2 linked regions of the Allorhodopirellula heiligendammensis genome follow. The protein of the gene in region 2 binds, or shares a complex with, the protein of the main gene of each other region. Links are inferred from orthologs where the notes say so. Each region holds a gene or a part of one and is shown on either strand. Other genes may lie near its edges.

What was found. Proteins that work in one complex are often made in the same cells at the same time.
Region 1: the proteins of Poly21_RS12245 (region 2) and glmM are in contact, whole or in part, in a crystal structure (PDB 7OJS), measured with the Bacillus subtilis proteins. The link is inferred for Allorhodopirellula heiligendammensis from one-to-one orthologs.

What each region holds. Positions count from the first base shown.
Region 1 is NZ_SJPU01000002.1:87,087-90,478, reverse strand. Bases 394-3,207 are described here. They hold glmM (phosphoglucosamine mutase), read left to right. Parts: upstream 394-1,034; coding sequence 1,035-2,381; downstream 2,382-3,207. Other genes in these bases: Poly21_RS10715 (ATP-grasp domain-containing protein), read left to right, coding at 2,458-3,207; Poly21_RS10725 (formylmethanofuran dehydrogenase subunit A), read right to left, coding at 394-824. Also shown: more of Poly21_RS10725, read right to left, coding at 1-393; more of Poly21_RS10715, read left to right, coding at 3,208-3,392. UniProt on the Bacillus subtilis protein: Catalyzes the conversion of glucosamine-6-phosphate to glucosamine-1-phosphate. Glucosamine-1-phosphate is used for cell wall biosynthesis.
Region 2 is NZ_SJPU01000002.1:513,868-517,306, reverse strand. The notes cover bases 122-2,982. They hold Poly21_RS12245 (diadenylate cyclase), read left to right. Parts: upstream 122-899; coding sequence 900-2,066; downstream 2,067-2,982. Other genes in these bases: Poly21_RS12240 (response regulator), read right to left, coding at 2,045-2,982; Poly21_RS12250 (hypothetical protein), read left to right, coding at 531-881; Poly21_RS12255 (sulfite exporter TauE/SafE family protein), read left to right, coding at 122-263. Outside these bases: more of Poly21_RS12255, read left to right, coding at 1-121; more of Poly21_RS12240, read right to left, coding at 2,983-3,439. UniProt on the Bacillus subtilis protein: One of 3 paralogous diadenylate cyclases (DAC) in this bacteria, catalyzing the condensation of 2 ATP molecules into cyclic di-AMP (c-di-AMP). Upon expression in E.coli leads to c-di-AMP synthesis.

The DNA.
Region 1 (3,392 bases), 430 kb from region 2 along the record:
AACTGTGCGTGCGTCAGATGAATCGGGTACCCGTCAGCTGCGGCAATGGTAGCCAGCGTGGAGGAAATGTTACCGGGCACACCTAAATTGCTGCAGTGGACATGGAGAGGATGAGCCAACCCAATTTCGTACACTGCGCGGCAGAGTGTGCGGATGATCTGCCCTGGGGTGATCCCGAGGTGTGGGTGCGGCGTGTCGACATCGAAAGACCGCTGATTGAACTTGAAGGCGTGAATGCCTCCCGGATTGACGACCTTGACGGCGATGCAACGCGTCGCCATCACCATCCACGCGACATAAGCATTGATGGTTTCTTGCGGTGACTTCTCTGCGATCAACTGTAACAGCACATCATCGTTGCCGAGCAGACAGTAGCCGCCGGTGTCGATGCCTCGCACGTCGGCCATTTCCGCATGGGCCGAGCGTGCGTTGCAGGGAATCACGGCGGGCTCAAGGCAGGTTGTGTAGCCCATGTCGAGATATCGCGACGCCGTGGTGCTGGCCGACGGAAGAAAGTGCGACTGTGCCGGTTCAGTCGCCCCCGCAGGCTGTGCGTTCCGCCAGGGCGGCATTTGATCACGTAACAGCAGCCGAGCCAGCGAAATTTTTCCACCTCCGATATGCGTATGCAAATCGATGCCGCCGGCCATTGTCACGCATCCGGTCGCATTGATTTCAACGTCGGGGGCAATTGGGTCTTGGGGCGCGTCGATGATCAAACCACCTTGCATCCAAAGATCACGCTGTTCGGTTGTACTGCGCACCACCCCGTCCACCGACCGGCTGGGGTCGATCAATCGGCTGCCGCGAATACAAGTGAGCATGAGTGCGAAACTACCGGGCTGGAATCGTGGTGGGCTGGGGACGTGACGTGCTGAGGCCGAGGTGGGCTGCGAACGAGGCCTGCGATTCTCTCACAATTCAATGAGTTTTAGTAGACCGCCACGCCCGTCGCATTCATTGCCGGATGTTAAGCGACCCGTAGATTCACTAGGTTAGGGTTTCTCATCAACCTTTCACGCAAGAATACTTTCATGAGCGAACTGATTATCAGTGTCAGCGGACTGCGCGGCATTGTCGGCGAAACCTTGACTCCGGACGTCGCCTGCCGATACATCGCGAGCTTCGCTGCTTCGATTGGTCCCGGCCCCATTGTGATCGGACGTGATGGACGTACCACGGGGCCAATGTTGAAGGCCGCCATCATCGCGGCGATCAACGCCTGCGGCCGCGATGTGATCGACGCGGACGTCGCCGCAACCCCAACGATCGGCATACTCGTCCGCGAGATGTCTGCGGCAGGTGGCGTGCAGATTTCTGCCAGTCACAATCCACCCCCGTACAACGGCATTAAATTATTTGGCAGTGATGGGCGCGTGCTCGACTCCGACGCGGGCGCTCGAATTCGTCAAGGCTACTTCGCTGGCACTGCGGGATGGTGTCGCTACGACGCTATCGGATCGACGCAAACGGAAGCGGACCCACATGCCCCGCACCTTGAGAAAGTGCTCGCGACTGTAGATGTGGGTGAGATTCGAAAACGAGAATTTAGGGTGCTGTTAGACAGCAACCATGGCGCCGGCGGATTGCTTGGCGTGCGATTGCTCGAGTCTCTCGGATGCGAAGTCGAAGCGGTCGGCCAGCAACCCACCGGCATCTTTGAGCATGTGCCCGAGCCGACCGCTGACAACCTCACCGGGATCGCAGCACGCGTTGCCGGCAGCGGGTGCGCGATTGGGTTTTGCCAAGACCCCGATGCTGATCGATTGGCGCTGATCGACGAGAACGGACGCTACATTGGCGAAGAAGCCACGCTGGCACTCTGTGTCCAGCGCGCTATGATGGTCGGACGCACTAACGGGCCCATCGTGATTAATGGAGCGACGAGTTCGATGAGTGGACTCGTTGCCCAACAGTTTGGTGTGGAAACCTTACGCAGCGCCGTCGGCGAGGCAAACGTCGCCGACAAGATGATCGCTCATGCTGCCGCGTATGGGGGGGAAGGCAACGGCGGCCCCATCGACCCTACGGTAGGGTATGTTCGCGATAGCTTTGTCGGCATGGCCCAAGTACTCGATTTGCTAACTCGAACCGGCAAACCACTCAGCCAGCTCGCTGACGAACTTCCCCAGCTTGCCATCTATAAAGACAAAGCCGAAATCAATGTGAGCCAGCTGCCGGCAATCTTCGCAAGACTCCAAAGCCGATTTCAAGACGCACAAGCTGACACCGGCGATGGACTGCGCCTACAATGGAACGATTGCTGGCTGCTCGTCCGCGGTAGCAACACCGAGCCAATCGTGCGAATGATCGCGGAAGCAGAGACAGCCGAACAGGCCAAGTCGCTCTGTGACCAAGCCGCTGCGATGATCAACCCGTAGCGGCATCGCTCGACAGTGCTGTCAATCGATCACTCAGCGACTTTGAAAGTACCCCGGGACTTCGAAAGCAAACGCTATGCTCGACAGGGAAACGTCCACGCCATCGGCTCCACTGCGGGTTTTCGTCGCCGAATATCTCTGCGGTGGCGGTATGCTCGACACGCCTCTGGACACGGTATCGAAATCCCTGTTGCGTGAAGGGATGGCGATGTGGCAAGCCCTGGTCACTGATTTGGCTGGTTGGGCGAGCGTGCGAACACCCGTCGACCCTCGGCTGCCGCAGCTATCTGGCGACATCAGTGCCCTCGCGGGGCAGCTCGAAACCGTGCCGATGCAGCCCTGCGCTGAGCTTTGGGGGGGGTGGATTGAGATTGCACGTGAGTGCGACGTCGCAATCGTCATCATCCCCGAAACCGACGGGTTGCTCACCAAAGGCATCACGCTCTTACGGGCTGCAGGAATCCAGGTGCTCGCGCCGACGGGTACCGCCATTGGTCTGACGGCAGATAAATGGGCGACGGCTAAGTGGCTGCATCAAAACAATATCGCTCATCCCGATACGTGGTCGTTGGAGCGACGCCGCAATGGAATTGCGGAGCGACATTATACCCGCTCGCGGCCACTCGCTGCCGGCCGACTCGATCCGATCTTCAGTGACTTCCCCAGTTCTGGCTACCTCGTCAAGCCGCGCGACGGTTGCGGCGCCGCTCGCATTCGTCGCTACGATGAACTGAAGCCAGCTCTGGCGTCGATGAAGCCCGATGAGATCACGCAGCAGTACTGGCCGGGACGCTCCGCCTCAGTATCGGTGATTGCCAGTAGTGAACACGCTCGCGTCAGCATTCTGCCCGCCGTTTGGCAAAATCTGGAGATGGTGCCGCATACGGCTGCACGCGACAGCGTCTCTACCAGTCACCTAAGTTACCAAGGTGGCAGTGGGCCGTTGTCCACCGAACTGCAGCAGCGCGCTCACGCGCTGACCTCACGAGTGCTCCAGGCCCTGCCCGGCAG
Region 2 (3,439 bases):
GCTATTTCACGGACTCGACCCTCGCTGGTTCTAACGCAGTCAAAAACAGCATTGGGTTTGTCGTCACCTTGGCAGCGGCAATCACGTTTATCGCCTATGGCATGGTGGATTGGGTGCCAGGCTTGACGATGGCAGTTGGCAATGTGTTCGGCGGCGTGGTAGGTGCCAAGCTCGCGATCAAGCGCGGCAGCCGTTTTGTGTTTGTGTTTCTGGTGGTCGTGATGTTGGCCACTGGCATTAAACTTGTTGTAGCTTCAACGTGATTCGACACACCGCTGACGGGGCCTTGCCTGTCGACTTCCCAAATCAAGTGGCGGTCGAGAATGCCAATTCGCTGCTGTTGGTCTCCCCCCGGCTTAAAACGGAATAGGTCTCCGTGCGCCGAGCCGTCGCCCAGCCGCCATTTTCTGAGTCCTGCGGCGGCAAGCACGCATCAATCAGATGGATTTTCAGAGGTTTTAATCACGGGCCGAAAATTGAGACGTAGAGTTGGAAATTCTGGTCACACACTCTTTCCTGGAAAAGCGAAGATGTCACGCGTTACCTCCCTCTGCGTCAGCCTGTTCCTTACCATCGCCACTTCATCTGCTGAGGCTGGCGACCACCACCATCGCGCTGGTGCGGTGCGCGGCCAGTCAGTGACGATCGGCGGGGGGTATGTGAGTGGATATCGCGGATACTCTGGCCTTAGTGATTTCAATGGGATACCCTATTACGGGTATGGGTATGCCTACGATCCATACCGTCACGGAAGCTTCCACGCCCCGGACTTGCTCAATGAGCCCTATTTCCGAGCGCAACACAAGTTCGATAGTCAGTTCCCTGGTCGCTATTCACGACGTCCGCGATTGCAACTGAGAGGCGCTGTGCCTGGCCATTGATACGCAGGAATCACCACGATGTTTGCCAGCGAAGTACTCAGCGGCGTCCGCGTTGCCGACGTGGTCGACATCGCAATTGTTTCGTTGGCGCTCTACCTCCTATTGAACTGGCTGCGGAGTCGCGCGTCGCGTTCCCTGGGGATCGCGGTGGTGTTGATGTCGGGGATTTTCCTGCTGGCCCGATGGCTCGATCTGTACATGACGACGGCCGCGTTCCAGTATGGATTTATGGGAATCTTGCTTGCGTTTGTATTGGTTTTTCAACAGGACATTCGGCACGGTGTCGAACGGTTAGGCGCTTACCGATGGTTTTCCGGATCCTCCGCGAATACACCATCTGACAATGTCAGTGACGCGATTGTCGAAGCGGTTGCCGCGATGGCGAAACAACGCATCGGTGCATTGATTGTGTTCCCCGGCCGCGAACCACTCGACCGTCATGTGCGAGGTGGAATCAATGTGAATGCGGATATCAGCTATCCAATCCTGCTGAGCATTTTTCACTCCGAATCACCGGGACACGATGGTGCCATCGTGATTACTGATTCTCGGATTGAACGACTCGGTGTTCATCTGCCATTGACTTCCGAGCTACAGAAGATTGGAGGTGGTGGAACGCGACACGCTGCCGCACTGGGGCTCGCCGAACGCTGCGATGCCATGGTGGTGGCCGTTTCCGAGGAAGTCGGGACCATCACGATCGCTCGTGACGGTGAACTCGATGTCGTGGATTCGTCCGTGCTAACTGAGCGATTGCGCAGCTACTTCGTTAGCCAACTGCCGTCTCCGGGGACGTCTTCGTCACCGCTGCTGCGAAATCTTGCCAACAAGTGCCTCGCGGTCGTGTTGGCCACGAGCCTGTGGTACCTGTTCGCCTACCGGACCGACACGATCCAGCGGACGTTCGACGTGCCGGTTGAATACCGTAATCTGGCAAAGGACTGGGAGATCGACGAGCCGAAGCAAACCCTTGTGAAGGTCACTCTGTCAGGGTCCGAACCAGCATTTTCTATGTTGGACCCAGCGGACATGGTCGTTTCATTCAAGCTTGACCAGATGGGTGATCAACGTATGATCCGCAAGCCAACGGCAGCAAGTCTTAAGAACGTTCCGAAGGATTTGACGGTGGAACGCACCATTCCCACCGAAGTCGTGGTCTACATTCATCCCAAGTCGGGCGAGTGACTCACCGAGCGAAGCAGTTGTTCTATCGCGGATTTCGTGACCGGTTTGACAAGGTGGAAGTCGAATCCTGCCGCGTCGCTACGCGCCCGGTCTTGTTGCTGTCCCCAACCCGTTAACGCAAATAGTTTCACGGCATCACCGCCGGGCAATTGGCGTATCTGTTTGGCAACCTCGTAACCATCCATCTCGGGCATGCCGATATCGAGAAACATGCAGGACGGACCAAACGTTTGAAACCGCTGGATTCCTGCTGCGCCAGATTCCTCTGTCGCGACGTCGTGGCCCATTGCGACGAGCAACCGTTTCAGACTGTTCAGAGCGTCGACGTTGTCATCGACTGCCATGATTTTGAGAGCGTTGCATGCAGTGGTATCGTCGGTGATGACAGCCTCGCTGGGCGCGGATTCGCTGGTGAGCAGGGGGAGAGCAATTCGGAATGCAGCGCCCTGGTTCTCCCCGTCGCTGGCTACCGTAACGGTGCCGCCGTGCAGCTCTACAATCCGTTTGACGAGTGCCAAGCCAATGCCGAGTCCACCCTCACTTTGCTTGAGTTTTCGGTTTACCTGAGCGAAGAGTTCGAAGACGCGTTCTTGCATCTGAACCGGGATTCCGATTCCGTTGTCTTTCACCGTGATATAGGCAAATGACTCGTCCGAGGTGACGCTCAGCGAGATTTGACCACCGCTGGGTGTATATCGCGCGGCATTGTTGAGCAGATTGGAAATCACTTGGGCGAGTCGAGTCATGTCGCCGTTAACGATGAGCTGCTCAGTGGGTCCATGGATGGCGAATTGGTGTTGTCCTGCTTCGATATTGGGTTCACTTGTTTCGATGGCGTGCTTGACGACATCGGCTAGATTGATGGAGCTTGTCTGGAGGTGAATTTTGCCGCTTGTAATCCGGCTGACTTCGAGTAGATCATCGACAAGACGAACCATGTGGTGCACCTGACGCTCGATCATTTCGAGCATTTCCGCGTTCTCCTCAGGATTGCTTTCCTCGCTCGACATCATGCTCAGCAGTTGGATTCCACTGAGAATGGGTGACAAGGGATTGCGAAGTTCGTGAGCGAGTGTCGCTAAGAATTCATCTTTGCGTTGATCGGCACGCTGAAGCGCTGCGGCAAATTGCCGGCTCTCCTCGAGCAGTCTCGCGTTTTCACGGCTGATCTTCGCCATCTCGTCCCGCTGGCGAGTCACCTCCTGTCGCTCGGAGTAAAGATCAAAGAACACCGTGGCCTTGCTTTTCAAAACATCGTTTTCAATCGGCTTTTGCAGGAAATCGACAGCCCCTTTTTCGTAGCCCTCAAATCGGCGTCGTTGATCGGTCGTGCCTGCGGTGACGAAGACAATCGGGATCCTGCGAGTGCGGTC